DNA from 3 places in the Aquimonas sp. genome. Region 3 is predicted to be linked to each of the others. Evidence: predicted binding sites of a transcription regulator. Region 3 holds the regulator's gene; each other region holds the start of a gene.
The links. The regulator HrcA, encoded in region 3, represses chaperone genes, less so after heat shock. The targets are predictions, from matches to a motif close to TTNGCACTCNNNNNNNNNGAGTGCNAA.
Positions count from the first base shown of each region.

Region 1: the regulator HrcA is predicted to act here: its motif matches at 5,206-5,232, upstream of rpoH (RNA polymerase sigma factor RpoH).
Region 2: the regulator HrcA is predicted to act here: its motif matches at 1,572-1,598, upstream of groES (co-chaperone GroES).

Region 1 covers NZ_JBILJQ010000017.1:57,571-67,843, reverse strand. The annotation lists gene ACIQ7H_RS07740 (class I SAM-dependent methyltransferase) at 1-397, shown strand, start outside; gene gspF (type II secretion system inner membrane protein GspF) at 416-1,612, shown strand; gene ftsE (cell division ATP-binding protein FtsE) at 1,651-2,334, shown strand; gene ftsX (permease-like cell division protein FtsX) at 2,373-3,332, shown strand; gene ACIQ7H_RS07720 (response regulator) at 3,537-4,385, shown strand; gene ung (uracil-DNA glycosylase) at 4,382-5,098, shown strand; gene rpoH (RNA polymerase sigma factor RpoH) at 5,243-6,112, shown strand; gene queD (6-carboxytetrahydropterin synthase QueD) at 6,182-6,538, shown strand; gene ACIQ7H_RS07700 (phasin family protein) at 6,703-7,095, shown strand; gene ACIQ7H_RS07695 (potassium/proton antiporter) at 7,329-9,122, opposite strand; gene ACIQ7H_RS07690 (DUF2141 domain-containing protein) at 9,347-9,763, shown strand; gene ACIQ7H_RS07685 (YifB family Mg chelatase-like AAA ATPase) at 9,780-10,273, opposite strand, start outside.
Region 2 covers NZ_JBILJQ010000061.1:78-10,350, forward strand. The annotation lists partial or broken gene groL (chaperonin GroEL) at 1-1,072, opposite strand, end outside; gene groES (co-chaperone GroES) at 1,238-1,525, opposite strand; gene cutA (divalent-cation tolerance protein CutA) at 1,835-2,170, shown strand; gene ACIQ7H_RS16470 (Ig-like domain-containing protein) at 2,416-4,971, shown strand; gene ACIQ7H_RS16475 (protein-disulfide reductase DsbD domain-containing protein) at 5,143-7,350, shown strand; gene ACIQ7H_RS16480 (TlpA family protein disulfide reductase) at 7,347-7,901, shown strand; gene ACIQ7H_RS16485 (YidB family protein) at 8,086-8,520, shown strand; gene ACIQ7H_RS16490 (FMN-binding negative transcriptional regulator) at 8,699-9,331, opposite strand; gene hflC (protease modulator HflC) at 9,443-10,273, opposite strand, start outside.
Region 3 covers NZ_JBILJQ010000021.1:47,044-57,316, forward strand. The annotation lists gene lepB (signal peptidase I) at 1-504, shown strand, start outside; gene epmA (EF-P lysine aminoacylase EpmA) at 520-1,503, shown strand; gene ACIQ7H_RS08745 (outer membrane protein assembly factor BamE) at 1,594-1,995, opposite strand; gene fur (ferric iron uptake transcriptional regulator) at 2,142-2,543, shown strand; gene recN (DNA repair protein RecN) at 2,888-4,582, opposite strand; gene hrcA (heat-inducible transcriptional repressor HrcA) at 4,820-5,866, shown strand; gene grpE (nucleotide exchange factor GrpE) at 5,976-6,527, shown strand; gene dnaK (molecular chaperone DnaK) at 6,637-8,547, shown strand; gene dnaJ (molecular chaperone DnaJ) at 8,715-9,842, shown strand; gene ACIQ7H_RS08780 (GFA family protein) at 9,842-10,273, shown strand, end outside.

The sequences.
Region 1 (10,273 bases), on a different contig from region 3:
GCTGCGCAGCGACGGCGTGATCGCGGTCTGGTGCTACGGCAGCAGTGAGGTCTCGCCCGAGGTCGATCGCGTGTTCCTCAACCTCTACCGCGACATCCTCGGCACCTACTGGCCGGCGGAGCGACGCCACGTGGAGAACGGCTACAAGGATCTGGCGTTTCCATTCACCGCGATCGAGGCGCCCGAGTTCGCGATCGAGCTGGACCTGCGTCTGGCTGACTACCTCGACTACCTGCGCAGCTGGTCGGCCAGCCAGGCCTATCTGCGCAAGACCGGCGAAGACCCGGTGCTGCAGATCGAGGCCGAGATGAGCGCGGCCTGGGGTGATAGCGATCAGGTTCGGCGCGTGCGCTGGCCGATCCATCTGAAGGCCGGTCGGCCGCTGCCTGCGGACTGATCCCGGGCCTGCCCGCCGATGCCTGCCTTCGAGTACAGCGCGCTCGACGCCAGCGGCCGCCGCAGTCGCGGCGTGCTGCAGGCGGACACCGCGCGCGCCGCACGCGCACAGTTGCGCGAGCGGGGCCTGAACCCGCTCAGCGTCGACGAAGCCACCTCCAGCCCTGCCGCAGGCGGCGCCCGCAGTTTGCGTAGCAGCCAGCGCGCCCTGTTGATGCGCCAGCTGGCGACCCTGGTGGCCTCGGGCCTGCCCATCGACGAGTCATTGGCTGCGCTCGCCGAGGGTAGCGAAGGCCGTCTTCGCACCCAAGTGATGGCGCTGCGGGCGAGGGTGCTTGAGGGCAGCGCGCTGGCCGCGGCCATGGCCGAGTATCCGGGTTCGTTTCCTGCGCTGTACCGCGCCTCGGTGGCGGCTGGCGAAGCGGCCGGCAAGCTAGATGGCATCCTGCTGCGTCTGGCGGACTATGCCGAGTCGCGCGATGCACTCGCGAATCGGGTGCTGCTGGCGTTGATCTATCCGTTGCTGCTGTCGACCGTGGCGATCGCGGTCGTCAGCGGCCTGATGGTGTGGGTGGTACCGCAGGTCATCGGTGTGTTCAGCCAGTTCGGTCAGGCGCTGCCGCTGCCGACGCGGATGCTGATGGCGCTGTCGGCTTTGGTGCAGGACTACGGTCTGTGGATGCTGATCGGCGTGGTGGCAGCGGTTATCGCAGCGGCTCTGGCGCTGCGGCAGCCGCATCTGCGCGCACGGCTCGATGCCTTGAGCCTGCGCATCCCGGTCTGGGGCCGGCTCGCGCGCGCGCTGGATACGGCCCGTTTCGCGCGCACGCTGGCCTTGCTGACCGGCGCCGCGGTACCGCTGCTGGATGCGCTCACGATTTCAGGTCAGGTGGTGCAGAACCAGTTGCTGCGCACCTCGTTGGCGCAGGCCGCGCTGCGTGTGCGTGAGGGCCAGGGCCTGGCGCGCGCGTTGGCAGACAGCGGCCAGTTTCCGCCGGTGGCAGTGCGCCTGATTGCCAGCGGCGAGCGCAGTGGTCGGCTCGACGCAATGCTGGGCGAGGCGGCGCAGCATCAGGAGCGTGAGCTCGACACCGCCTTGGGTATTGCAATGGCGGCCCTGGGGCCGGGTGTGATCCTGCTGGTGGGCGGGCTGGTGCTGTTCGTGGTGCTGGCAATACTCTTGCCGATCTTCCAGATCAACAGCCTGATCCGCTGATGGCCACTGCCGCCCGCGCGCCAACACCTGAGTCCGCCCTGCCGCTGCTGCGTTTCGATGCGGTCAGCAAGCTCTACCCGGGCGGACATGAGGCCTTGAGCGGGCTGAGCTTCGATCTGGAGCGCGGCGAGATGGTGTTCGTCACCGGCCATTCCGGCGCCGGCAAGAGCACCTTGCTGCGGCTGATCCATCGGGCCGAGCGCGCCAGCCGTGGCGCGGTCCTGTTCGAGGGGCGCAATCTGGGCCAGCTCAGCGTGCGCGAGGTGCCGTATGCGCGCCGCCGCATTGGCATGGTGTTCCAGGATCACCGCCTGCTGGTGGACCGCAGCCTGTTCGACAACGTCGCCCTGCCGCTGCTGATTGCGGGCGTCGCCCGTGCCGAAATCGAGCGCCGGGTGCGCACTGCGCTGGAGCGGGTGGGCCTGCTGGCGCGCGAACGCAGTCTGCCGCTGGCGCTCTCCGCGGGCGAACAGCAGCGGGTGGGTATCGCTCGCGCGATCGTTGCGCAGCCGCCGCTTCTGCTGGCGGACGAGCCCACCGGCAACCTGGACCCGCAGTTGGCCGAGGACATCATGCGGTTGTTCTCCGAGCTGCCTGCCCAGGGCACGGCGGTACTGGTGGCAAGCCATGATCTGCATCTGGTACGCCGATTGGGCAAGCGCGTGCTGGTGCTCGACCACGGCCGGCTGGCCGATGACTTCCGTCCGCAGGTGCGGGCGTGAGCCGCGGCAACCGCCGACGCCATCCTGTCGCAGCCGCGGTGGCGCGTCCTGCGCCGGGGCGTGGCGGAGTGCGTGCACGTCTGCGCAATTGGCGTGACCTCCATCTATACAGCCTGGTGTCCAGCCTGGGTCGTCTTGCCAAGCGGCCGTTTGCGACCGGGCTTACGGTCGGCGTGATGGCTGTAGCGCTGGTATTGCCGCTGGCGCTGGGCCTGCTCCTGGGCAACCTGCAGCGCCTCTCGGGCGTGGTTGAACAGGCGCGCGAGATCGGCGTATTCCTGAAAATCGAGCTCGATTCCAGCGCAATCGATACCGCGCTGGCCGCCGCGCGCGATTTGCCGTGGGTTGACTCGGTCGGCCTGCGGACACCTGAGCAGGGACTGCAGGAATTCCGCCGCTATGCCGGTTTCGGCGAGGCGCTGGATCTGCTGGAGGACAACCCGATCCCGGCGGTGCTGGAAGTGGTTCCAGTAGCCACGGCGTCGACCGAGGCACTGGTTGCTGCGCTGGAGGCACTCCCGCAGGTCGAACTGGTGCAGCACGACGCTCTGTGGCGCGTGCGCCTGGACGGCTGGCTGGCGTTGGGGCAGCGTTTCACCCTGGTTCTGAGTGCGCTGCTGGTGGTCGGCGCCGTGCTGGTGGTTGGCAATACGGTACGCCTGGATATCCAGGGCCGCGCCGAAGAAATCGCGGTCATTCAATTGTTGGGCGGCACGACCGGATTCGTGCGACGGCCGTTTCTGTATCTCGGTGCCTGGTATGGCCTGCTGGCGGGCGCGCTTGCCCTGGCGGTGTTGCTCGCCCTGCTGGGCGGCCTGAAAACGCCGGTCGATGCGGTCGACGCGAGCTACGACAGCGGTTTCCGCCTGTCCGGATTCAGTATGCTCGACGCCCTGGGGGTGGTGCTGGGCTCGGCGGCACTGGGCTGGCTCGGCGCTTTTCTGGCCGTTGGCCACCACGTGCGGCAGGGGCAACCGGGGAGTGCGGTAGATGATTGATGGAATCGAGTACCTAGCAGCCTGTCGGACTTTGCTTGGCCGGGCTGCAACCTCGCCTGCGCGGGCCATTTTTTTGTCGATCGTTGTCCAAGAGAGCCCGCTATTGGCCTGCGAATCGTCGAAAAACTGTCCTCGCGCAGTCGAGTATTCGCCTCGCCCCCCAAAGCCCGGCAGGCTGCCGGGGCGGATCGTCGGGAGTCGCGCATGAGCGGCGCCAGCATCACCCGTCATATCAGTTCCGAAACGCCGCGAGTGATGGTGGTGGATGGTTCTCGCGTGGTGCGCCGGCTGATCGAGCAGGTGCTGACCAAGGAGCTGCCGGGTGTGACTGTGATTTCCTGCGAGACCGGCGCCGAAGCGCAGGCGGCACTGCAGGGCGGGGTGATCGATCTGGTCACGACTGCGCTGCGTCTGTCCGACATGGACGGCCAGCAACTGGCGCGCTATGTGCGTGAGCATGCGCCGCAGGCCTTTATCCCGATCATCGTCGTCTCTGGCGATGTCAACGAGCGGCTGGTCGGGCGCAGCTTCAGTGATGACGTCACCGACTACTTCGACAAATCCCTGGGCTTCGCTGCCCTTGGCGCCTTCATCCGCGGCTATGTGCGCCCGGAGGATGAGATCGGCGGGGAAGTTCTGTACGTTGAAGACAGCAAGGTGGTCGCGGTCGCCACCCGGCGCATGCTGGAGAAGCACGGCTTGAAGGTGACCCACGTGGTCAGCGTCGAGGACGGCCTCGCCCTGTTGGAGCAGTACGCGGCCGAAGGCCGGGTCCCGGGGCCGGATATCCTGCTGACCGACGTTTACTTGAAAGGCGGCATGACCGGTCACGATCTGCTTGAGCATGTCCGTGGCCGCTTTGCATACGGCAAGGCGCAGCTGCCGATTCTGGTGATGACCGGCGACGACAATCCCGCCAATCAGTCGTCCCTGCTGAAGGCGGGCGCGAATGATCTGGTCGAAAAGCCCATTGAAGAGCGCCTGCTGGTTACCAAGCTGCTGTTTCAGCTGCGGGTTGGCAGGATCATGCGGCAGAAGGTGGGCGTGACGTGAGCCCGGAGCTTGAGCGGGTGCGTCTGCATCCCTCGTGGAAGGCCCGGTTGGCAGAGGCGTTGAGCAGTCCGCAGATGCAGGTGCTGCGCGCGTTTCTGCTGCAGCAGCGCGAGAAGGGCGTGCGCACATATCCACCGGCCAGTCAGATCTTCGCCGCTCTGGACTGCACGCCCTTCGAGGACGTGAAAGTCGTGATCCTTGGACAGGACCCGTACCACGGGCCGGGGCAGGCGCACGGGCTCAGCTTTTCGGTGCCGCCCGGAGTGCCGGTGCCGCCCTCGCTGGCCAATGTTTTCGCAGAGATCAAGCGTGATCTTGGCCATGAACCGCCGGGCCATGGCTGTCTGCAGGCGTGGGCAGAACGTGGCGTGTTGCTGCTGAATGCGGTGCTGACGGTGGAAGCCGGACGTGCAGGCGCTCATCAGGGCAAAGGCTGGGAGGCCTTTACCGACGCGGTCATCCAGAGCTTGAGCAGCGAGCGCGAAGGCCTGGTGTTCATGCTCTGGGGCAGCTACGCGCAGGCCAAGGGCCGGGTCATCGATCGCAATCGCCACGCGATCCTGAAAGCACCGCACCCCTCGCCGCTGTCGGCCTATCGAGGCTTCGTCGGTTGCGGCCATTTCTCGGCCGCCAATCGCTATTTGCAGGGCGGTGGCGGCGCGCCGATCGACTGGTCGCTGCCGCGGTTTGCAGACTCGGCAGGGCGCCCTTGAAATCCATCTGCAGCGTCTCCAACTGGCACTGACGCCTGGTCGCGGTCCCGGAGTTGCATGGCGTGTTCGACCCCAAAGGATGGGGAACGCGGAACTTCACCTGCGGTTTAGCACTCTCAAGGGTAGACTGCTAAAGTTCCGACCATGGAGATGAAAATGACGCACGCTCTGGTGGCCAACAACCTCCCGATCCCTTTCGCGATTGGTTCCCTTGACGCCTACATCGGCACGGTGAACCGCATCCCGGTGCTTACCGTAGAAGAAGAGCAGGAGCTCTCGCGCCGCTTCCTGGCCGAAGAGAGCTTGGAGTCTGCGCGCAAGCTGGTGCTGTCGCACCTGCGGTTCGTGGTGCACGTCGCCCGCGGCTACAACGGCTACGGTCTTCAGCTGTCCGACCTTATCCAGGAAGGCAATATCGGCCTGATGAAGGCGGTCAAGCGTTTCGACCCCGATCAGGGCGTTCGCTTGGTCTCGTTTGCGGTCCATTGGATCCGCGCCGAGATGCACGAGTTCATCCTGCGCAACTGGCGCATCGTCAAGGTTGCGACCACGAAGGCGCAGCGCAAGCTGTTCTTCAACCTGCGCAAGAGCAAGCGCCGCCTCGGTTGGATGAACCATGAAGAAGTGCAGACGATCGCGCGCGACCTGAACGTGCCGGCGTCCGAAGTGCTTGAGATGGAAGCGCGCCTGCAAGGTCAGGACATCGGCTTCGATGCGCCCTCGGACAACGACGACGATGCGCGACCAGCGCCGGTCGCTTATCTGGAGCAGCACGGCGCTGATCCATCGCTGCAGTATGCGGCGGATGACGAAGAAGAGAATCGCCTCGAGATCCTCCGCGAAGGTCTCGCCAGTTTGGACGCGCGCTCACGCGACATTGTCAAGCGTCGCTGGCTGGGTGACGGCAAGATCACCCTGCAGGAGCTGGCTGACGAGTACGGCGTATCCGCTGAGCGGATTCGCCAGGTTGAGGCCGCGGCGATGAAGAAGATGAAGGGCCTGTTCGCAGCGTAAGCTGGGATCTTTGGCGTGTTCAGCGGGCCTCGCCAAGCGGCGGGGCCCGCTTCGTTTGCGGAGGCGGCAATGGAAATCTTCAAGGTGTTCACGCTGGAAGCAGCGCATCGTCTGCCCAAGGTGCCGGCGGGTCACAAGTGCGCGCGCCTGCACGGGCATAGTTTCCGCATCGAGATTCACGTCGAAGGCACGCCCGACCCGGAGACGGGCTGGTTGATGGACTTTGCCGACATCAAGGCAGCCTTCCTGCCGATCTACGACCAGCTCGACCACCACTACCTGAACGACGTCCCCGGGCTCGAGAACCCCACCAGCGAGCGCTTGGCGCAGTGGATCTGGCAGCAGCTGAAGCCGCGTCTGCCCGAACTGTCGCAGGTGGTGGTGCACGAAACCTGCACCTCCGGCTGCCGCTACCGCGGAGAGTAGGCCTGTACGCCGGGGTACGGAGATCATCGCGCGCACCCTCTGTCAATCATTTCAATGAACTGCAGATAAACCGCAGAATCTGGGTCGTCGGTAGAATGTTGCATCGCAACATGAGGTCGGGATAGGATTCTCGGCACCCCAACCGCTCAGCCCAGGAGTGCGCCATGTTCGATCAGATCAATGCCCAGTTCAGCCAATTCACCAAGCAGCTGACCGAGTCCGCGCTGCGCGCGAACGCGATCGCCGTCGAGCACTTCGAGACCCTCGCCGCCCTGCAGGTCAAGGCGCTTGAGGGTCGCGTGAGCGCCGCAACCGCATTTGCCACCGAAGCCGGTGAAGTGCGTGACCTCGAAGCCGCCAAGGCATTCCTGCCGAAGAGCATCAGCTTCGTGAAGGATGCTTCCGAGCACCTGATCGCTGTCGGCCAGGAACTGGTAGCGCAGAACCTCAAGACCTCGGAAGCCCTGGCTGGTCTGGCCAAGGCCAATTACGACGTCGCCAGTGAAGTGGTTGCCCGCCCGGCTGTCAAAGTGGCGACCAAGGCGAAGGCTGCCTGATTTTCTGAATCAAGTGGCGCGCATCGCGCGTCACTTGAGTCTTGCAGGCGGCCTCGCTGCCAGCAGACGCACGTCGCGGACAACCTCCCTCCCTGTCTGCGACGTTTTTTGAAACCGGCAGTCCCACGTGGCTGCCGGTTTTTTTGTGTCCGGGCGGTAGCGTCGAGATGGGCATGTGATTCTGCTCCCGAGCCGCTATCTGGCCGGATCTGCCACCGTGCGATCGGCGTTTTCTAGGGCGCCCCGCTGCGTGGGCGCAGCCGGTGCAGCAGGCCGCGCATACGACCGACGCGGGTGCCCAGCTTGATTCGCGTGCTGCGGAATTTCAGGCCGACTCGGCTGACCCGGTCATCCAGCAGATCGCGCACCACCAGCCGTGCCTCGCCGATCTCCAGTACATCGCCGATCTGCGGCTGATCGTCGTAGCGTTCGGCGAACAGCTCGGCGGCGCTGCGCGTCTGCAGTCGCAGGCTGAGCTTCAAGCCATAGAAGTCGGCCAGCGGCCCCAGCGGCACATCGCCCGGCAGCGTGAACTCGCCGAACAGCTCGCGTTCCGCCTCGCGGGCTTCGCTGGCTTCGGCAAACAGCCAGTCCAGACGAATGACCCGGCCGGGCGGCGCCAGGTAGTAGGCGTAGTCTTCAGCCTGCAGTCGGCCCGCATCGTCCGGCGTGATCACCACGCCCTCGCGCACCACCAGCACCGGGCGAGCCCAGCCGGGAAGCCCGCCGCGGCCCTTGATCATGGCGCAGTCGGGGGCAACCCGATAGCCAACCATTTCGTGCTCCAACTGGCCCGGCAGGTCGAGTTCGACTCGCCGCGAAGGCGCGTCGCGGCGCGGCACCGCGACCTTCAGCTGGAAGGCGGCCCAGCTCAGAGTCCAGCCCTGGATCAGCAATGACGACAGCACCACCACGAAACCGACGTTGAAGTACAGCTGGGCGTCCGGTAGGCCGACCAGCATCGGCACCGAGGCCAGGAAGATGCCGACCGCGCCGCGCAAGCCGACCCAGGACACGAACACCACCTCGCGCCGGGGGAAGCCGAATAGCAGCAGGCTCAAGCCCACTGCGACGGGTCGAGCGACGAACATCAGGAACGCGGCAATGCCAAGTGCGGGCAGGGCCGCATCCAGCAGTCGCGAGGGCGTAACCAGCAGGCCGAGCACGAGGAACATCAGCATCTGCGCCAGCCAGGTCGCGGCGTCCTGCACGCTGAGCACATTTGCGAAGGCACGCACCGGTCGATTGCCTACCACCAGGCCGGCGATGTAGACAGCCAAGAACCCGCTGCCTCCAGTCAGGTTGGTCAAAGGCACCAGGGCGATCGCCGCACTTACCGCCAGCAGCGGGTGCAAGCCGGCTGGCAGATCGAGCCGGTTCAGCGCGCGCGCAAGCAGAAGGCCACCAAGCACGCCAGCCAAAGCACCGAATCCAACCTGTTGAAGCAGGTCGATCATCAGACTGCGAGGGTCGATCGCGCTTGGCACCATGGCCAACCCAACCAGCAGCAGCGTCAGAAAGATCGCCATCGGGTCATTGCTGCCGGACTCGATCTCCAGGGTGGCGCCGACCCGACGCTGCAGATGCAGCCCGTTCGAACGCAGCAGGAAAAACACCGCAGCGGCGTCGGTACTGGCCACGATGGCGCCGATCAGCAGCGCTGGAATCCATTCGAGCCCGAGGATGTAGCGAGCCGCCAGGCCAGTGAGGGCTGCCGTTATCAGGACACCCGCGGTGGCCAGGGTGGCCGCGGGCGCCAGCGCGCCGCGCACTTGCGAAAGCCGAGTGCGCAGTCCGCCGTCGAACAGGATGATCGCCAGCGCAACCGAGCCCAGCGCGTAGGTGAACTTGTAGTTGTTGAAGGCTATGCCGCCGGGCCCCTCTTCGCCGGCCAGCATGCCGATGATCAGGAAGATCAGCAGCAATGGCGCACCGAAGCGCGTTGCGATCAGGCTGGACAGGATGCCCGCCAGCAAAAGGAAGCCCAGGGCCAGCATCCAGAGATCATTGGCCAGCAGGCTTTCCATAGCTCCATCCCGAGGTCGCGACGTTCAGACTCGCGGTCGGACCAAGCCGAAGTCAACAGCAAATTTGGCATCGACCACACTCCGCCGAACGGTGCTTTATTGCAGGGCTGCAGCAAGCCCGCTACTTTTGAAGCGTTGAAGTTGCGCCAACGGATCTGCGGGGACACGCAGAGCGGCTGTGCGTGAACTGGCCGGGGGGCAGAATCAGGGGAATGAAGGCGGACATGAAGCATATGCATTGGAACGGATTGGGGCTGCTGGCCGCCTTGATCCTGGCTGCCGCTCCGGCGCGTGCGGCCGAGCTGATCGTTGAAATCACCGGGCTGAACACCGGCGAGGGAAAAGTCGTGATGGAGCTGTTCGGCAGCCGCGCAGGGTTTCCACGCCAATCCAGCTACCGGCTTGAGGCGGATATAGTTGAAGGTACAGCCCGCGCCGAGTTCAAGGATCTTGGCCCGAGCGACTACGTCGTGCATGCCTGGCATGACATCAACGGCGATGGCGAGCTGGACCGTGGCTTCGGTGCCGAGCCCTTCGGTTTTTCCAACGGCCTGCGCGATCGCCGTCCGAGTTGGGAAGAGGCGAGGGTCAGTCTCGGCATCGATCCGCTGGTGGTGCGGATCGACCTGGCCGGCGATTGAGCCACTGGGCGCGAGCTCAGCCGCGCCGGTCCATGCGGCGGTAGCCAATTGCTTCAGCGATATGCGCGCTGCCAATCGCCTGCCCACCCGCAAGGTCGGCGATGGTCCGTGCCACGCGCAGGATGCGCTGGCTCGCGCGGGCCGACAGCTGCAGCCGTTCGACCGCACGTTCCAGCAGCAATTGATCCGGCATCGCCAGCCGGCAATGGGCGTTCAGCTCGGTCTGACCCAACGCTGAGTTGAGCCGCCCAGCGCGTTGCAGCTGGCGCTCGCGCGCGGCCTGCACGCGAGCGCGCACGCATGCGCTGGATTCGCCGGGCGCTGCATCGGGGCGCAGTTCGATCGCTTGTACCCGCGGGACTTCAATCTGCAGGTCGATGCGATCCAGTAGCGGGCCCGAGATCCGGCTGCGGTAACGACCGACCTGCTCGGCGCTGCAATGACAGCGGCCGGATGGATCGCCGGCCCAGCCGCAGGGGCAGGGGTTCATCGCGGCAACCAGCTGAAAGC
Region 2 (10,273 bases), on a different contig from region 3:
AGGAGGTCTCCTCGATCTGCGCCTTGATCTGCTTGATGCGGGCCTGGATGCCTTCGCCGTCACCGGCGCCGTCGATGATCGTGCTGTTCTCTTTCGAGATCACGATCTTCTTGGCGCGGCCCAGATCCTTGATGGTGGCCTTCTCAAGCTGCAGGCCGACTTCTTCGGAGATGACCGTGCCGCCGGTCAGGATGGCCATGTCTTCCAGCATCGCCTTGCGACGGTCGCCGAAGCCCGGCGCCTTGACGGCGCAGACCTTGACGATGCCGCGGATGGTGTTGACGACCAGGGTCGCCAGCGCTTCGCCTTCGACTTCCTCGGCGACGATCAGCAGCGGCTTGCCGGCCTTGGCGACGCCTTCCAGCACGGGCAGCAGCTCGCGGACGTTCGAGATCTTCTTGTCGTGCAGCAGAATGAACGGGTCTTCCAGCTCGACCTGCTGGCTCTGCTGGTTGTTGATGAAGTACGGCGACAGGTAGCCGCGGTCGAACTGCATGCCCTCGACGACGTCGAGTTCGTTGTCGAGGCCGGAGCCTTCTTCAACGGTGATCACGCCTTCCTTGCCAACCTTCTTCATCGCATCAGCGATGATGTTGCCGATCGACTCGTCCGAGTTGGCCGAGATGGTGCCGACCTGGGCGATGGCCTTGTCGTCAGCGGTGGGCTTGGACAGCTTCTTCAGCTCGGCGACGGCGGCGATCACGGCCTTGTCGATGCCGCGCTTCAGGTCCATCGGGTTCATGCCGGCGGCGACCGCCTTCATGCCCTCGCGGATCATGGCCTGGGCCAGAACGGTCGCGGTGGTGGTGCCGTCACCGGCGTTGTCGGAGGTCTTGGAAGCGACTTCCTTGACCATCTGCGCGCCCATGTTCTCGAACTTGTCGGCAAGCTCGATTTCCTTGGCGACGGAGACGCCGTCCTTGGTGATGGTCGGGGCGCCGAAGCTCTTGTCGAGCACGACGTTACGGCCCTTCGGGCCCAGCGTGGCCTTGACGGCGTTGGCCAGGATGTTGACGCCGCGCAGGATCTTGACGCGCGCGTCTTCGCCGAACTTGATTTCTTTGGCTGCCATGGGGTGTACCTCGAAAGCGGGATTGGGGATTCGTGATTTGGGATTCGCGACATCAGTGCTTACGGGACTCGAAAAGGGCGTCAGGATCGATACGCCCCGAAGGGCGGAAGCTCTTGGCTTCTACGAATCCCGAATCCCAACTCCCGAATCCCGCTGTCAGCGGCTTCAGCCGATGACAGCAAAAATATCGTCTTCGCGGACAACCAGGTACTCGGTGCCTTCGACTTTCACTTCGGTGCCGGCATACTTGCCGAACAGCACCTTGTCGCCGGCCTTGACCTTCAGCGCGCGGACGCTGCCGTTGTCGAGCGGCTTGCCTTCGCCAACGGCGACGACTTCACCGCGGATGGGTTTTTCGGTGGCACTGTCTGGGATCACGATGCCGCCCGCGGACAGACGCTCTTCTTCCATGCGCTTGATGACGACGCGATCGTGGAGGGGTTTCAGGTTCATGGGGATCCTCGGTAAGTGACTGATTTGTCGAAGGGCCAACGCTTTGTTAGCACTCGCCGTTGGTGAGTGCCAAGTTTAGCCACAGAATGTGACGCGGTCGATCCAGGCCGGCTGGCCTGAACAACCGACATCAGCGCCGGGGCAGACGCTAGTTGGGGGGTACTTTCTGCGCTTTCAAGGGGGAGCCGAGCGAACAGGTGCGCTGCTCCGGGCCCCTCAGCCGAGACACCCACCCGATGAGTGCCCTCAGCCTTCAGCCCGGACGCAATCAGCTCGTACGAATCCCGATTCCCCATTCCCGGCCCCCAAATGTCCGATCTGCAGCTTGTTCTCACCACCGCCCCGGATTCCCTGATCGCCGAGGCCATCGCCCGCGTGCTGGTGGAAACCCAGCTTGCCGCCTGCGTCAGCCTGTTGCCGGGTATCACTTCGGTGTATCGCTGGCAGGGTCAGGTCGAGAGCGCACGCGAGGTGCAACTGTTGATCAAAACCCGCAGCGCCAACATGGAGCAGCTGATGGACGAGATCACCAAGTTGCATCCGTATGCGCTGCCGGAGCTGATCGCGCTGCCGATCGAAGGCGGCCTACAGACCTACCTCGACTGGCTGCGGTTCGGCGCAACGCCGCCGATGCGGGCCGGTTGAAGCGGCAGCATCGGACTCGATGCGTGCCCGGCCGAGCACGCCGGCGCACTGACAAGACGCCGTAGCAATCCCCAGCTATGCTCGCAGGTTCGCCGGCCGGGGCAGGGTGCTCCGGACCGGCTTACTGCCCGCTTCGCAGCGCCCTGGCCGGGGCTGCGGAGGGCGATGCGTTGCGGCGGCCAGGATGGCCCGCTCGCCGCGCCTCGCGCACGCGGGCCACTTCATGCTTCGCGGGGATTCACTACATGCGTACTCTCTTCGGCCGCGCCTTCACGCCGGCCACGCTTCTGTTCGTGTTCGCTGTCGGCGCCAGCCCGGTCGCCCAGGCCCAGCTGGCCTACAGCGGTGGCTACACCCAGGATTTCAACAGCCTGGCCAGTGCGGCCGGCACCACCTCCAGCGAGCTGCCGACCGGCTGGGCCCTGCTGGAAGCCGGCAACAACGCCAACGCGACCTATGGCGTCGACAACGGCGGCTCGAACTCCGGCAACACCTTCAGCTACGGCAGCACTGGCAGCACCGAGCGCGCGCTGGGTGCCTTGCTGTCGGGCAGCTTGAACAGCCGCTTCGGCGTGCTGCTGAGCAACCAGACCGGCGGCACCTTGAGCTCGCTGCCGCTCAGCTATACCGGTGAGCAGTGGCGCCTGGGGACGGTGGGCCGGGTCGACCGGCTGGACCTGCAGATCGGCGTCGGCGCCACCGGCATCGCGGATGCGGCGGCGACCTGGGTTGATGTCGACAGCCTGGATTTCATCGCGCCGGTGACGGCCGGCACGGTCGGTGCCCTCGACGGCAACGCGGCCGCCAATCGCACGCTTGTCAGCGGCGAGATCAGTGGCATCAGCATCGCGCCGGGGCAGAGCTTCGCGCTGCGCTGGATCGACTTGAATGCCAGCAGCAATGACGATGGCCTCGCCATCGACGACGTGCTGATCGGCAGCCTGACCGACAACCCGCCTGTGCTGCTGTCGACCCAGCCGGCGAACGCCGCTACCGGCGTGCCCTCGACCCAGGTGATCGGCCTGCAGTTCAGCGAGCCGGTGGCGCTGGACAGCGCCCAGGTCGTGCTGACCTGCGGCGGCAATGCGGTCGCCTTCAGCAGCAACAGCCCGGCCGGCCTGATCAGCCTGACGCCGAACGCGGCGCTGCCGTTCTCCAGCAGCTGCGTGTTGAGTATTCCCGCCGCCGCGGTGGTTGATCGCGACGGCACCCCCGACCCGTTGGGCAGCGCGATTGCGCTGAGCTTCCAGACTGCTGCCGATGTGCCGCCGAGCCTGCTGTCGACCGTACCTACGCAGGGCGCCACCAATGTCGCTACCAGCCAGACGGTGCGGCTGACTTTCAGCGAACCGGTTGACCTCGTCGCGGCGCAGGTGAGCTTCGTCTGCAATGCGCAGCCGGTCGGCTTCAGCAGCAACGGCCCGGCCAGCGAGATCGTGCTGACGCCAAACAGTGCGCTGCCGAATTCCGCCAGCTGCGCAGTCAATGTGCCGGCCGCGGCGGTGACCGATCGCGATGGCACGCCGGATCCGCTCGGCGCGCCGGTCGCGCTCAGCTTCAGCACGGTCGCCGATCTGCCGCCGCAGCTGCTGTCGAGCACGCCCGCGAACGGCGCCACCGGGGTCGCGCCAGCGGTGACTCCGAGCCTGCAGTTCAGCGAGACGGTGAGCCTGGCCGCGGCTGCAATCAGCCTCGAATGCGATGCCGGCGGCGCGATCGGGCTGACCTATCCAGCCAGCGGCCAGAGCATCACGCTGAGCCCGCAGGCCCTGCTGCAGGAAGGCGACCGCTGCGATCTGCGGCTTGTGGCTGCAGCGATTACCGACAGCGCCGGCCAGCCGCTGCCGGCCAATGTGCTGATCAGCTTTCAGACCAGCGAAGGTGCGGGTGACTACTACGCCCAGGTCAACACCAGCAGCCCCGAGCAACTGCGCTGTTCGCTGCACGCGACCATTGATGGGCACACGCCTTTCCCCTACGGCTGGACACAGCTCGAACTCGCCGACGAGGACCCGCTTAACCAGAATACGATTCTGGACATCTACCGAAACTGCAGCTACCCCAAGCCGGGTGCGCGGGTAGGTGGCTCGGGGGCGGCCGCGACGTGCGGCAGCGTCAGCGGCCTGCGCTACAACCGCGAGCACGTCTGGCCGCGCTCCTTGGGCTTCAGGCCCGAGACCCTGGCCGCGCACAACGACCTGCACATGCTGCATCTCTCCGACGAGGGGTTCAACGCCGACCGTGGCAACAAGCCGTTCGCCTACTGTCCGCCTTCAGGCGGCTGCCTGGAGAACCGGACGATCGCCAACAACGGCGTTGGCGGCGGGGACGGAAGCTATCCGGGCAACTCCAACTGGTACTCCCCGAACGATGGCAACACAGGCTCGTACGAGGTCTGGAACAAGGTGCGCGGCAACATGGCGAGAGTCGTCTTCTATATGGCAATGCGCTACGAGGGCCAAGCGGCGGACGAAGGTAACGACGGTGACATCCCTGATCTGGAACTGACTGACGACCGCGATCTGATCGTCATCACCAGCAATACGGCAGCGCGCGCCTACATGGGCCTGCTGTTGGTTCTTCTTGAATGGCATCAGCAAGACCCGGTCGACGAGCAGGAACGCGATCGCAATGAGATCGTCTTCAGCTACCAAGGCAACCGCAATCCCTTTGTCGACCGCCCCGAATGGGCAACACGGGCCTTGTTTGAGAGCAGCCAGGTGGCTCCGAGCGCCTGCCAGCTGGTAACTCCAGTTCCGAACGCGATCTTCAGCAACGGCTTCGAGGCCACGCTGCGCTGATCCGAGCCGCAGACGCCGCAGGGCCCGGCTTCGCAGCCCGGCCCTGCGGTGGTTTCACCGGCTACAGCCGGCGTGATTGGTTAAAGTGCGGGGCTGTTGGCTGAACCAACGGCGCGTATGCGGGTCAGCTGACGCCTGCGCCGGTTCGGCCGTCCTCTCTGCGACCCTCCCATGCCCCTGATCCGCTCCCTGTTTGCCCTGCTGGTGTTGGCCCTGTCCGCGCCTGCGGCTGCGGTTGATGAATCCGAACTGCTGCCGATCGACGAGGCCTTCCAGCTGGAGGCGCGCGCGCTGGATGCGGAGACCGTCGAACTGCGCTGGCAGATCGCCGAGGGGTATTACCTGTATCGCCATCGCACCTCGGCATTGGCCGAGGGCGAGGGCAGTTCCGCGGGCGAATTGGCCATGCCCGCCGGCACCGCCTACACCGACGACTTCTTTGGCGAAGTCGAAACCTATCGCGGCGAACTCGTCGCCCGACTCGATGGCGTGCGCGCCGGCGCCGATGGCCAGCTGGCGCTGAAGGTGCGCTACCAGGGTTGCGCCGATGTCGGGATCTGTTACCCGCCGCACCAGAAACTGATCAATCTGCAGCTGCCGGCGGCGGCACCTGCAAGCGTGCTGCCCGGCCTGCCGGCGCCGCCCCAGACCAACCTGCTCAACCTCCCGGATGCACCCAGCGCTGGGGGCCTGCCGGGCACGTCGCCCGGTTTCGCGATGGACGCCGCTGCCGACCCCGCCCTGCCGCTGCCGGAAGATCAGGCCTTCGAGTTCGAGGCGATTGCCGACGGCGCGGATGCGCTGCTGCTGCGGATCACGCCGGCGCGCGGCTACTACGTGTATCGCGACCGCTCTGCCTTTCGCGTGGAAGGCGATGAGGCGAGCGCCGGCCAGCCGCGCTGGCCGAAAGGGGTCAGCCATCGCGATGAGCACTTCGGCGAAGTCGAGGTGTTCTTCGAGCCGGTCGAGATCGACCTGCCGATCGCCCGCAGTACCGGCGCGGCGGCGATGGTCACGGTGATCGGCGAGTTCCAGGGCTGCCAGACCGAAGGCATCTGCTATCCGCCGATGACCCGCGGCGTGTCGCTGCGTCTGCCGGCCGGGGTCGCCCGCGAACTGCCGCCCGAAGATGTGCTGCAGAAAACCGGCGCGGCGAGTATTGATCTCGGCATCGGCGCCCTGCTGCTGGCCCTGCTCGGCGCCATCGGCGGCGGCCTGATCCTGAACCTGATGCCCTGCGTGCTGCCGGTGCTGTCCTTGAAAGCCATTGGCCTCGCGCAGAGCGGCGAGAGCGCGGCCAAGGCGCGCGCGCATGCGCTCTGGTACAGCGCCGGCGTGCTGGTGAGCTTCGCAGCACTCGGCGCGCTCGCCCTCGGCCTGCGCGCAGCCGGCGAAGCCTTGGGCTGGGGCTTCCAGCTGCAGCAGCCGCTGTTCGTCGGCTTTGTGGTGTACGTGATGTTCGCGGTCGGGCTGTCGCTGTCGGGCCTGTTTACCCTGGGCGGTGGCATTGCGGGCGTCGGCCAGGGCTTGGCCCAGCGCAGCGGCGCGCCGGGCGATTTCTTCACCGGCGTGCTGGCGGTCGTGGTGGCCAGCCCCTGCACGGCGCCGTTCATGGGCCCGGCCCTGGCGTTCGCGTTTGCCGCGCCGCCGTGGCTGGCGATGCTGCTGTTCCTGGCCCTGGGCCTGGGCTTGGCGCTGCCCTTCCTGCTGATCGGATTCGTGCCGGCGCTGGGCGCGCGTTTGCCCAGGCCCGGCGCGTGGATGGAAACGTTCAAGAACGTACTCGCCTTCCCGATGTATCTCACCGCCGTGTGGCTGCTGTGGGTGCTGGGCAACCAGCGCGGCAGCGACGGCACCGCGCTGGTGCTCGGCGGGCTGGTGCTGCTGGCCGCCGGCCTGTGGCTGTACGAGCGCAATCGCTACTCGGAAGGTCGCGGCGGGCGGGCTTTCGCCTGGCTGCTGATGATCGCCTCGGTGCTGCCGCTGGCGGCCGTGCACACCCTGCTGCCACCGGCCCCTCGCGCTGCAATGGAAGGCGTCGAGGCCTACTCGGCGGTGCGGCTGTCTGCACTGCGCAGCGAAGGCCGCACCGTGTTCGTCAACATGACCGCCGACTGGTGCGTCACCTGCAAGGCCAATGAGGCGCGGGTGTTGTCGACCGATGCATTCAAGGCGGCGCTGGCGACCGTCGACGGGACCTACATGGTCGGCGACTGGACCGAAGTCGATCCCGCTATCACCGGCTTTCTTGAGCAGCACGGCGCGGTCGGCGTGCCGCTGTATGTGGTGTTCCGGCCGGGCGAAGCGGAGGGCCGCGTGCTGCCGACCGTGCTCAGCCAGGGCGCGGTCGACTCAGCCCTGCGCGGTGATTCGCCATGAACTGGAAAGGCACCGCACTGATCGTCGGCTTGGCCGTGGCCGGCGCAGTCGGCGGCATGTTCGCTGGCCAGTACGTGATGCAGCCGCGCGGCCCGGCCCTGCCGGCCGGCACCGTGGTGCTGGAAGAAGGCGACCGGCGCCCGGACGCCGAGTTGAAAGCCGTGGACGGCAGCGTGAGCAAGCTGTCCGACTTCGATGGCCGCCCGCTGCTGATCAACTTCTGGGCCACCTGGTGCCCGCCCTGCATCGAAGAGCTGCCGATGCTCGATGCGCTGCACGCGCGCAGCGGCGATACCGGTGTGCAGGTGATCGGTATCGCGCTGGATGATCCGGACAAGGTGCGTGAGTTTCTGGCCGAGGTGCCGGTGAAGTTCCCAATGTTCCTGGCCCAGCCCGGTACGGTCGATCTCTCCACCACCTTGGGCAATGCGCGCTCGGTGCTGCCGTACTCGGTGCTCATCGACGCCGACGGCCGCATCGCCCAGCGCAAGTTTGGCGCCTTCAGCGAGGCCAGCTTGAACGAGTGGGTGGAAGCATACGCCGCAGATTGATTTCGCTCGGCGGCGCGGTGAGCCCTGCGCGTCGGCGATCGACGAACTGGTGGCGGCTTGCGCGTGCCCTGATCAGCCTGGGCCGCACGATCCAATCGGCCCCGCAGCTCCGACTGGCGCCTATGCCGCGCTGTCATTCACACTGGCGCCGGCGACTCTATCGCCTACCAATCAGGAATCGAGCATGGACATCAACAGCACTCTGCGCATGGGCGCCGAGGTGTTTCAGAAGCAGCTGGGCGCGCAGGGCTCGGGCCTGCCGATCGACGGCATCGTCAAGGCGTTGATGGGCCTGCTGGGCGACGGTAGCGGCCGGGTCGATCTGGCCGGACTGATCGAGAAGTTCAATGCCGGCGGTCTCGCCAGTTTGGCCAGTTCGTGGCTGGGTGATGGCGCCAACGGCGCGGTGTCGGGCGAGCAGTTGATCAAGGTGCTCGGCTCTGGCGCGCTTTCCGGGTTCGCCAAGCAGTTGGGTCTGGACACCAGCACCGCCACCGCAGGCCTTGAAGCTGCGCTGCCGGTGATCGTCGACAAGGCCTCCAGCGGTGGTGGCCTGCTGGAAGCGGCCGGCGGGGTGGATGGCTTGCTTGGCATGGCGGGGAAGTTGTTCGGTCGCTGAGCGACAACGCGCACCGCACAGGCGACGCCTTCGCTACGGTGCCGCGAGCTCGGTTGCTGCGCCGTTGGGCATCGCCTGCGGCTCCGCCCAACCTACCGAGCCGGTCCGACGGACCCAGCTGCACGCGCCCCCGGTTGATGCGTGGGCGGGCACTCGCACGCGCACTTATCGCGCGTGCTCAGTCCAGACCCTCGTGCGCCGTTCGCATCGCCGCCGCCAGCGCCGCATTCGCGTGCGGATCGCTGGCTTCACTCAGCCCGCCGATCACGCCAGCGCGGTTGGCGGGCGGATGGTTCTGGCTGAGTTTGGCCTTGCCTTCAATGCGCTCGATGTCGATGCGCAGGCCGACGATAGCGCGCAGCAGCGCCGCGGTGTAGTCGGCGGGCGCGTCATCCACCTGCCAAGGTTCGGTGCGTACAGACTCCATGCTCCGAGTGAGCGCTTCGACTCGCGCGCGCAGCGTCGCCGCATCGTGCTGCCAGCAGATTCGACCATGCACCACCACGCAGCTGTAGTTCCAGGTCGGAACCACCTTGGCGTGCTCGCGCTTGGCCGGATACCAGCCCGGATGCACATAGCCCTGCGCGCCCTGGAACACCGCGACCACCGGTTGGCCGTCGGCAAAGCGCTGCCACAGCGGATTCGCCCGCGCGATATGTCCGATCAGCGTCGCATCTCCCTCACGCAGCAGCGGCAGCAGATTGACCTCACTGCCCAGTGCATCCGTGCACACCAAGGTGGCCAGCGGATGCGCATCGATAAGGGCGAGGCCGGCGTTGTTGGCGAGGGTGAACGCGCTTGGGGTGTACATGGGCGGGAATCGGGGATGGAGAATCGGGATTCGGGATTCGGGATTCGTCAGCGTAGCCGCAGTGACCGGCGCTCTGCCATTCCCCACTCCCGACTCCCCCATCCCGGCCTTTCACCGCCTCCGCGTCGACTCGATATAGCGGAAGAACTCCGAGTCCGAATCGATCATCAGGGTCGAGTTTTCGCCCAGCGCGCGGTAGCTCTCCAGGGTGCGGAAGAAGGCGTAGAACTCGGGGTCCGCGCCGAAGGCTTCGCCGTAGATGCGAGTCGCTTCGCCGTCGGCGCGGCCTCGGATCTCGGCAGCCTGACGTTCGGCCTCGGAACGGATGGTGCGCAGCTCGCGTTCCATCTGGCCGAGGATTTCTTCGCTCTTGCCCTGGCCTTCCGAGCGGAAGCGCTCGGCGATCGACTGCCGCTCCGAGATCATCCGTGTCTCGACCTGGCGGCGCACGCTCTCGATGTAGTTGATGCGCTTGATCCGCACATCGACCAGCTCGATGCCGAGTTCCGGCATCAGCCGTGAGGCCGCCGCCAGCATTTCCTGCTCCAGCCGCTCGCGGCCCTTCTTGGGCTTCTCCAGATCAACATCGCCGCGCAGCACGGCTTCGTCTTCGACCTCCTTGACGTCGACCTGCCAATCGCGCGAACGCACGATTTCTTCGAGGTCGGTGCCGGAGACGATGTCGCGGGCCACCGAGTCGATGATGTCGTCCAGCCGCGTGCGCGCGCCGGATTCGTCGCGCACTGAACGCAGGAACTGCAGCGGGTCACTGATCCGCCAGCGGGCGGTGGTGTCGACGATCACGAACTCGCGGCCCAAGGTCGGGATCTGGCTGACATCGCCGTCCCAGGCCAGCAGGCGCTTGTCGAAACGGCGCACTTCCTGCACGAACGGGGTTCTGAAATGCAGGCCGGGTTCACTGATCGGCTCGCCCACTGGCTC
Region 3 (10,273 bases):
TACGGTCTGCGTCTGCCGGTGCTGAACACCAAGTTCATCGAGGTCGGCGAGCCGGCGCGCGGTGACGTGGTGGTGTTCCGTTATCCGGAGAACCCGAGCCAGGACTACATCAAGCGGGTGGTCGGCCTGCCCGGTGACGAGATCGTCTACCGGAACAAGATCCTGTACATCAACGGCGAGGCGCAGCCGCAGGAGCGCGTCGGTCGCTATATCGGCGTTGGCAATGGCCGCGAAATGGATGGCGCCGAGCATTTGCGAGAGCGCTTTGGCGACAAGACCCACGAGATCCTGGTGCGTCAGCTCGCGCTGGGGCGGATGAGTCAAGACCGTTGGGTGGTGCCCGAGGGGCACTATTTCGCGATGGGCGATAACCGCGACAACAGTCTGGATAGCCGTGCCTGGGGCTTCGTGCCCGAAGGCAATCTGGTCGGGCGCGCGTTCCTGATCTGGATGAGCTGGGACAGCGGAATCTCCTTCAGCCGCATCGGCAAGAGCATCGACTAGGACACAACTGCAGCCATGAGTGCCGACAGGCCCTGGCGACCGAGTGCAGCGACCGAAGCCCTGCGTCTGCGGGCGCGTCTCTATCGCGTGTTGCGTGAGTTCTTTTTCGAACGCAGCGTGCTGGAAGTTGAAACCCCGATATTGTCGGCGGCTTCCAACACCGATCCGAACATCCGCAGTTTCAGTCTTGAGTACAGCGGGCCGCTGGCCGGCGCCAGCCGAGAGCGGTTCCTGCGTACCTCGCCCGAATTCCCGTTGAAGCGGCTGCTGGCCTCCGGCTTAGGCGATTGCTACGAACTCGGCCGAGTGTTTCGCGACGGTGAGGCGGGTGGGCGCCACAATCCCGAATTCACCATGCTTGAGTGGTATCGGCTCGGTTTCGACCATCATCGATTGATGGACGAAGTCGCCGAGCTTCTGCACTCCGCGTTCGCCTTGGTGGGCCGGTCACTGGCAACGCGCCGGCTGAGCTATCGCGCCTTGTTTGTCGAAAACCTCGCGCTGGACCCCGTCGTTGCCTCGATCGCCGAGCTGCAGTCGCCCCTGCAGGCGTTTGGAGTCGAGGCGCGCGATCTGCAGCGCGACGACTGGCTCGATCTGCTGCTGAGCCTGTGCATCGAGCCCAAGCTCGATCCCGCAACGCTTTATCTGGTGCACGATTTCCCGCCCACCCAATGTGCGCTGGCCCGTCTGGCGGGCGAGGGCGAGGATGCGCATGCCTGCCGTTTCGAGGCCTATGTCGGCGGCGTCGAGCTGGCCAACGGCTACTGGGAGTTGGCGGACAGTGCCGAGCAGCATCGTCGTTTCGGCGCCGACAACGCGCGACGCGCAGTGCGCGGCGAACGTGAGCTGCCGATGGATCAGTTGCTGCTGGATGCGATCGAGGCCGGACTGCCGGACTGCGCCGGCGTAGCAATGGGTTTGGATCGACTTTTGATGGTGCTCTTGCAGGCCGCGAGCATTGACGAGGTGCTGGCCTTTCCCACGGCCCGGGCCTGAAAGTTCAGTCCATGAATCAGATCCCGCGCAGGGCCTCGGCCAGCTCGATGTGCGGAGGCTCGATCCCGGATGGGGTGATCTCTGCGGGTGTTATCGGCCAGCGCGGCTCTGGCGCGCTTTTTCGCGCTCTTCGCGCGGCAGATTGCCGTAGCGCGACAGGCGGATGCGCAGTTCGTTGTCCTGCTTCGGGAAGTAATCACCGTCGAAGCTGGCGAGGCTGTCGCCGTCGAAGTTGAGCACCAGATTCTTCACTTCGGGCTCGGAGCCACGCTGCGAGATGGTCGCCAGGTAATCCCAGCGATTCGCATGGAAGGGGTCGCTGACCGAAGGGCTGCCAAGCAGGGACAGCACCTGGCGCTTGCTCATGCCTTCTTTCAGCTGGGCGACATTGCGTTCGTCCAGCAGGTTGCCCTGGTAGATGTCCACTTTGTAGAGAACGCCGCAGCCAGCGGTTCCAAGAGCAATCAACAGGGACAGAGCAATCGAGCGCATGCGGTGCGGGCTTCCGGGGCGAACAGGCGCCCGATGATACACTGCGACGCCCTGCTGGTCGTCGCTGCGCAAGGCGCAGCGGGCCTGCATTCAGGCCTGGTTGCGCGCGCTCACCGCGATCGGCCGCTTGTTCAAGGAGACCCCCGATGGAATCGCAGGATCTGCGCCGCGCCGGCCTCAAGGTGACCCATCCGCGCATGTGCATTCTGGAGGTGCTGGAAGGCGCCAGCCCGCGTCACATGACCGCCGAAGACATCTACAAGAAGCTGTTGGAGCGCGACGAGGACATCGGACTTGCGACGGTGTATCGGGTGCTGACCCAGTTCGAGGCTGCCGGCCTGGTGATGAAGCACAACTTCGAGGGCGGCCAGTCTGTGTTCGAGATCGACCGCGGGCACCATCACGACCACATGGTCGACGTCGACTCCGGCAAGGTGATCGAGTTTGTCAGCGAAGAGATCGAACGCCTGCAGCACGAAATCGCTGCAAAGCACGGTTACGACATTGAGGATCACAGCCTCGTGCTGTATGTGCGCAAGAAGCGGTGATTGGGGATTCGGGAATGGCCGGGTAGGGTGTCTGCGCTCTGGAACTCGACCACGCTTCGGCCGGCGGTCTGAAGCGGGATCCGAATCGCGGGCTGGACTTGCCTAGTTTGCGAGTGACGCGAAACACATTGCGCAGCATGGCCGTCTAGCAGCCTGTCGGGCTTTGGGGGTCGAGGTGAGAATCTGACTGCGCGAGGACACTTTTTCGACGATTCGCGGGCCGAGTGGGCTCTCTTGGTCAAGAATCGGCGGCTAGTGGACCGTGCAGGCGGATTTGCAGCCCGGCCAACCAAAATCCGACAGGCTGCTAGGCTCGCCCCGCCAGCGCGTCCCTCGGCGAATCCCTAATCCCCACTCCCCAATCCCGCGCGCGCAGCGCACGCAAGCATCTGCGTCGCGTGCGCCCGCGTGGTTTCAGTGATCTCGACGCCGCCGAGCATGCGGGCGATTTCTTCCACGCGGTCCTCGGGGCTCAGGCGCTTGGGCGCACTGACGGTGACACCGTCACGCTCGCCCTTGCGCACGCTGTAGTGGTGATGGCCCTGCGCGGCGACCTGGGGCAGATGGGTCACGCACATCACCTGACGCTCGCGGCCGAGTGCGCGCAGCTTCTGGCCGACGATTTCAGCCACGGCGCCACCGATGCCGGTATCGACCTCGTCGAACACCATGGTGGGGGTCGGGTCTATGCCGAGGGTCGCCACTTCAATCGCCAGGCTGATGCGCGAAAGCTCGCCGCCTGAGGCGGTGCGCCGCAGCGGTTTCGGCGGCTGGCCTGCATTGGCGGCCACCAGAAACTCCACCCGCTCGGCGCCCAGCGGGGACGGCTCGGGGTCGGGCAGGGCATCAAGCTGGATCTGCAACTGGCCGCCGGCCATGCCGAGCTCGGCCATCAGTAGCGATACCTCGCGGCTCAGGGTCTGTGCAAACTCTCGACGCCGCTTCGAGAGTTTGGCCGCGGTCTTGGCCCAGTCGCTGGCGATGGCCTGCATGCGGGTATCGATCTTGGCGATCGCGCTGCCGGCTTCTTCGAGCTCCTCGATCTCGGCGCTCAGCGCATCGGCGCAGTCCTTCAGCGCAGACGGATCAACTCGATGGCGACGACCCAGGTCATGCAGGCGGCCGAGCCGGGTTTCGATCTCGTGTAGGCGGCCGGGATCGAGATCCAGGTTGTCCTGGACCTGGTTGATCAGAGCGCCGGCCTCGGTCGCCTGGAGTGAGGCGGAGTCCAGCAGTTCGGAGGCTTCTCGCAGGCGCGGCTCGTGCTCGCTGAAGCGGGCCAGATCCGTCGCGGTCTGACGCAGGCTGCGGATCAGATCAAAGCCATCTTCGCCCTCGATGCGCGCCACCGCGCGGGCACAGGCTTCGATCAGGCTGCTGGCATTGGCCAGGCGGCGATGGGTCTGGATCAGTTCGGCGTAGGCCTCCGCCGACAGCGCCTCGGCGCTCAATTCGCCCAGCTGATGACGCAGCAGCTCCAGCCGTGGCCCGGGGTCGGTCGCGGCGCCTGCCAGCTGCTCGCGGCGCCGTTTCAGCTGCTGCCATTCGACGGCGGCGGCGCGCACCGGCTGCAGCGCCTCGGCATTGCGCGCAAAGCCGTCCAGCAGGCCGAGTTGCTGGGTGCGGTCGAGCAGGGCCTGGTGTTCGTGCTGGCCATGGATCTCGACCAGAAAGCCGGCGAGCTCACCGAGTTGGCTGACAGTCGCCGGGCGACCGTTGATCCAGGTCTTGGAGCCGCCGTCGGCGCGCACGATCCGACGCAGAGCGCACTCGCCGTCCTCATCCAACTCCTGCTCTCGCAGCCAGGCCAGAGCCGGGCTGTCATCGGGCAGACGGAAGGTCGCCGACAGCTCGGCTCGTTCGGCGCCGTGGCGCACGGCGCTGGCGTCGGCACGGGCGCCGGTCAGCAGCAGCAGGGCATCGACCAGCAGCGACTTGCCCGCGCCGGTCTCGCCGGAAATCACGGTCAGGCCCCGATCGAGCTGGAGCTCGACCTCGCTGACGATGGCGAAGTCCTTGACGAACAGGGAACTCAACATGAAATGGTCCGTAGACGACGCATTGAACCGCCTTGCACAAGGGCGCGAACGCTAGCATGCGGGGACAGGGGCGCCAATACGGCGGCCGCGTTCCGGGCCGCGCTCGACGGAATGGCTGCCGCGTTGCGGACTGCGGCCCAAAGCACCGCGACCAAGGGCTGTAGCGGTATCCGTTTGCTGCGCGCCGCCCGTGTTGACACTTGCCAGCGACCCGCCAAGGCCTTATGTATCAACTCAATGAATCGCCCCGCTTTCCAGCTTGATAGTCGTGCCCGCAGCCTGCTGCGCGCCCTGATCGCCCAGTACATCCGCGACGGCGAGCCGGTGGGCTCGCGTACCTTGGCCAAGCACTCGGGCATGGATCTCAGCCCGGCCACCATCCGCAACGTGATGGCGGATCTCGAAGACTTCGGCCTGGTTGCCACCCCGCACACCTCGGCCGGGCGAGTGCCCACCTCGCAGGGCTATCGGCTGTTTGTCGACAGCCTGCTGCAGGTCAAGCCGTTGGAGGCCCCCGAGATCGACCTGCTGCGGCAGGGCCTTTCGCCTTCGCTCGGCACCCAGGGCCTGCTCAACAATGTCTCCGAGCTGCTGTCGGCGGCAACCCACTTCGTCGGCATGGTGACGGTGCCGCGACGCGAGCAGTTCGCGTTTCGCCACATCGATTTCGTGCCGCTGGATGCGCAGCGCGTGCTGGTGATCCTTGTGTTCACCGACAACGAGGTGCAGAACCGCATCCTGAGCACGCGCAGGCCCTACACCGCCTCCGAGCTGGAGCAGACTTCCAACTATCTGAACTCGAACTTCGCGGGGCGTCCGCTGGGTGAAGTGCGGACCCAGCTGGTGCGCGAGCTGAAGGACACCCGCAGCGAGATGGACGTGATCCTGTCGGCTGCAGTGGAAGTGGCGGAGGGCGCGTTCGGTGTCCCTGATGATGTGCTGGTCACTGGTCACACCCGCCTGATGGGTGTGCAGGACCTGTCCGACCTCGACCGCCTGCGCGATCTGTTCGATGCCTTCACCCGCAAGCGCGAGCTGCTGCAGCTGCTGGAAGGCTGCGCTTCGGCCGAGGGCGTGCGCCTGTTCATCGGTGAAGAATCCGGCCTCGCCCCGTTCGGCGGCTGCAGCCTGGTCACCGCTCCCTATTGCGCTGACGGCAAGGTGCTCGGCGTGCTTGGCGTGATCGGGCCGACCCGCATGGCCTATGAGCGGGTGATTCCGATGGTGCAAGCGACCGCCAATGTGTTGGGTGTGGCCTTGAATCGAGCGCAGCAGGCCCAATAAAGCCCCCGTCGCGGGGCCTCTGCTCAAGTTGCGGAGCCCCGTCACGGGGGAACTCTACCGCCTCGGGCTCAACCGCCCGGATCTGCCGGCTACGTTGCTGGCTTCCCGTATGCGTCCAAATCACCCAGAACCCGCAGGAGACTCCATGAGCCAGGAACCCCAGTCCGTCGACAGCGCTGCGCAGGAAGCTTCAGAACCGCGCAGCGAGGTCGAACTGCTGTCGGCGCGGATCGACGAGCTGCAGCTCGCCCTGATCGGCGCGCGCGAAGAGCAGCTGCGCGAGCGCGCCGACCTGGAGAACCAGCGCAAGCGCCTGCTGCGCGACGTCGAACACGCGCGCAAGTTCGCCAATGAGCGCCTGCTCGGCGACCTGCTGCCGGTGCTGGACGCGCTGGAGCGCGGCATCGACGCCGCCGGCGTCGGTTCGGCGGTCAGCGAAGGTCTGGCCCTGACCCAGCGCGAGCTGATCAAGGTCGCCGAAACCAATGGCCTGAGCACGCTCGACCCGGTCGGCAAGCCGTTCAACCCCGAGCACCATCAGGCCATCAGCATGCAGCCGAGTGCGGAGCATCCGTCCGGCACCGTGCTGCAGGTGTTCCAGAAGGGCTACCTGCTCAATGAACGGCTGCTGCGCCCGGCGATGGTCGTGGTCAGCCAATAAGCCTTCCCGGCGGTGGCTGCGCTTGAAACGCTAAAACCATCGCCCCATGTAGCGAACCAGTGAAGGCCCGGTCCCGGGCCACGCAAGCAAAATCAAAAGGAGCACACCCATGGGCAAGATCATCGGTATCGACCTCGGCACCACCAACTCCTGCGTGGCCGTGATGGAAGGCGGCCAGGCCAAGGTCATCGAAAACTCGGAAGGCGACCGCACCACGCCCTCCATCGTCGCCTTCACCAAGGACGGCGAGACTCTCGTCGGCGCCTCGGCCAAGCGCCAGGGCGTTACCAACCCGAAGAACACCTTCTACGCGGTGAAGCGCTTGATCGGCCGCAAGTTCACTGACGCCGAAGTGAAGAAGGACCTTGACCTGGTGCCCTACGGCATCGTCGCCCACGACAACGGCGACGCCTGGGTGTCAACTCTGGACGGCCGTCGCATGGCGCCGCCGCAGATCAGCGCCGAAGTGCTGGCGAAGATGAAGAAAACCGCTGAGGACTACCTCGGCGAAAAGGTCACCGAAGCCGTTATCACGGTACCGGCCTACTTCAACGACAGTCAGCGCCAAGCCACCAAGGACGCCGGCAAGATCGCCGGGCTCGACGTCAAGCGCATCATCAACGAGCCCACCGCTGCGGCGCTGGCCTATGGTCTCGACAAGAAGGGCGGCGACCGCAAGATCGTCGTGTATGACCTGGGCGGCGGCACCTTCGATGTGTCGATCATCGAGATCGCCGAAGTCGACGGTGAGAAGCAGTTCGAAGTGCTGGCGACCAATGGCGACACCTTCCTGGGTGGCGAAGACTTCGACATGCGCGTCATCGACTATCTCGTCGAGGAATTCCAGAAGGACCAGGGCATCGACCTGCGTAAGGATCCGCTGGCTCTGCAGCGCCTGAAGGACGCTGCCGAGCGCGCCAAGATCGAGCTCTCCACCAGCCAACAGACCGAAGTCAACCTGCCGTACATCACCGCAGACGCAGCCGGCCCGAAGCACCTCAGCATCAAGCTGACCCGCGCCAAGCTCGAAGCCCTGGTAGAGGAACTCGTCAAGCGCACCATTGAACCCTGCAAGATCGCTGTGAAAGACGCCGGCCTGCGCATGAGCGACATCAGCGAGGTGATCCTGGTCGGTGGCCAGACCCGCATGCCGCGCGTGCAGGCGGCGGTCACCGAGTTCTTCGGCAAGGAGCCGCGCAAGGACGTCAACCCCGATGAGGCCGTGGCGATCGGTGCGGCGGTGCAGGGCGGTGTGCTGTCCGGTGCGGTCAAGGACGTGCTGCTGCTCGACGTGACCCCGCTGTCGCTGGGCATCGAGACCTTGGGCGGGGTGTTCACCAAGCTGATCGAGAAGAACACCACGGTGCCGACCAAGGCCTCGCAGACCTTTTCGACCGCCGAAGACAACCAGACCGCAGTCACCGTGCACGTGCTGCAGGGCGAGCGCGAGCAGGCCAAGTTCAACAAGTCGCTGGCCAAGTTCGACCTGACCGGCATCGAGTCCGCCCCGCGCGGCAACCCGCAGGTCGAAGTGAGCTTCGACATCGATGCCAACGGCATCCTGCATGTGTCGGCCAAGGACAAAAAGACCGGCAAGGAGCAGCGCGTCGAGATCAAGGCCGGTTCGGGCCTGTCCGAGGACGAGATCGCACGCATGGTCAACGATGCCGAAGCCAACCGCGAGGAAGACAAGCGCTTCCACGAGCTGGTCGGCGCACGCAACCAGGCCGATGCGCTGATCCACAGCACCCGCGCGGCGATCAAGGAACACGGCGGCAAGGTCGGCGGCGAAGCGATCGCCAAGATTGAAGCGGCCCTGTCGGATCTGGAAACCGCGATGAAGGGCGACGACAAGGCGCAGATCGAAGCCAAGACCAAGGCGCTGGAAGCCGTGGCACAGCCGCTGGCGGCTGCCGCATCCGGTGGTGGTGGCAGCGGCGATGCCGGCCCGCAGGCCAGCGCGGCCCAGGACGACGTGGTCGATGCCGAGTTCACCGAGGTCAAGGACGACAAGAAGTGATTTGAAGCCGGGAATCGGCAATGGGGAGTCGGGAATCGTGAAGGCGACCCGGCTCCCCGTTTCCATTTCTGGCTGCTGCAACCGGTCGAGCTGGATCGGTGAGCGCTGCGTGTCGGCTGATTTCTCGGCTCCGACGATTCCCCATTCCCGATTTCCGATTCCCAGCCATGTCCAAACGCGACTACTACGAAATCCTCGGCGTCGAACGCTCGGCCTCCGACGAAGACCTGAAGAAGGCCTATCGCCGCCTGGCGATGAAGCTGCATCCCGATCGCAATCCGGATGACGCCAGCGCCGAGGCCAAGTTCAAGGAGGCCAAGCAGGCTTACGAAGTACTGGCCGATGCGCAGAAGCGGCGTTTGTACGACCAGCATGGCCACGCCGCGTTTGAAGGCGGTACGGGCGGTGGGCGGGGCGGTGCCGGTGTCGATATGGGCGACATCTTCGGCGATGTGTTCGGCGACATCTTCGGCGGCGGTCGAGGGCGTCAGCAGGGCCCGCGGCGCGGCGCCGATCTGCGCTACGTGATCGACCTTGATCTTGAAGAAGCCGTCGCCGGAATCGAGAAGGAAATCGAGATTCCGACTGTGGTGGCCTGTCGCGTCTGTGACGGCAGCGGCTCGGCCGACGGTGAAGTCGAAACCTGCCGCACCTGTGCCGGCCACGGCCGCGTGCGCATGCAGCAGGGCATCTTCAGCATCCAGCAAACCTGCCCGCACTGCGCTGGCAGCGGCAAGACCATCAAGAACCCCTGCAAGACCTGCCACGGCGCCGGCCGTATCGAGTCCGAGAAAACCCTGGCGGTGAAGATCCCCGCCGGCGTCGATACCGGCGATCGCATCCGTCTGGCCGGTGAAGGCGAGGCCGGCCCTGCCGGCGCGGCATCGGGTGATCTGTACGTCGAGGTGCGCGTGCGCGAGCATGCGATCTTCCAGCGCGACGGCGATGACCTCTACTGCGAAGTGCCGATCCGCTTCAGCCAAGCCGCCTTGGGTGCCGAACTGCCGGTGCCGACGCTTGAAGGCGAAGCGGTGGTCAAGATCCCCGCCGAAACGCAGACCGGCAAGGTGTTCCGCCTGCGCGGCAAGGGCGTCAAGTCTGTTCGCAGCCATAGCAAAGGCGATCTGATGTGCCGGGTGGTGGTTGAAACCCCGGTCAAGCTGACCAAGCGGCAGAAAGAGCTGCTCACCGAGTTCGAACAGACCTTCGAAGGCGCCGATGCCCACGCCCATTCACCGCGTGCGACTTCGTGGCTGGATGGGGTCAAGAGCTTCTTCGAGAAGATGACCGGCTGATGCCGGAGTCGATCTACACCGGCAGCTGCCAGTGCGGCGCCGTGCGGGTCGAAGTGCGGGGCGGGATCGACTCGATCATCCACTGCCACTGCTCGCGCTGCCGCAAGGCCAGCGGCAGCGCCTATGCCACCAATGGCTTCGTGCGGGCGGAGGGCTTCCGGATCGTGCAGGGCGCTGAACAGTTGCGCAGCTACGCGTCCGCGACTGATCGTCTGCGCTACTTCTGCGGAGTGTGCGGTTCGCCGATCTACAGCAGCAACACTGTTGACCCCACTCGCTACCGTCTGCGCCTTGGCCTGCTCGACAGCCCGATCAGCGAACGACCAATCGCGCACACCTTTGTCAGTTCAAGGGCTGAGTGGGATGATCTCGACGCAGCGCTGCCTTGCTACGACGGCTATGAGCCCTCGCGCATCCAGCCTCATCAGGCT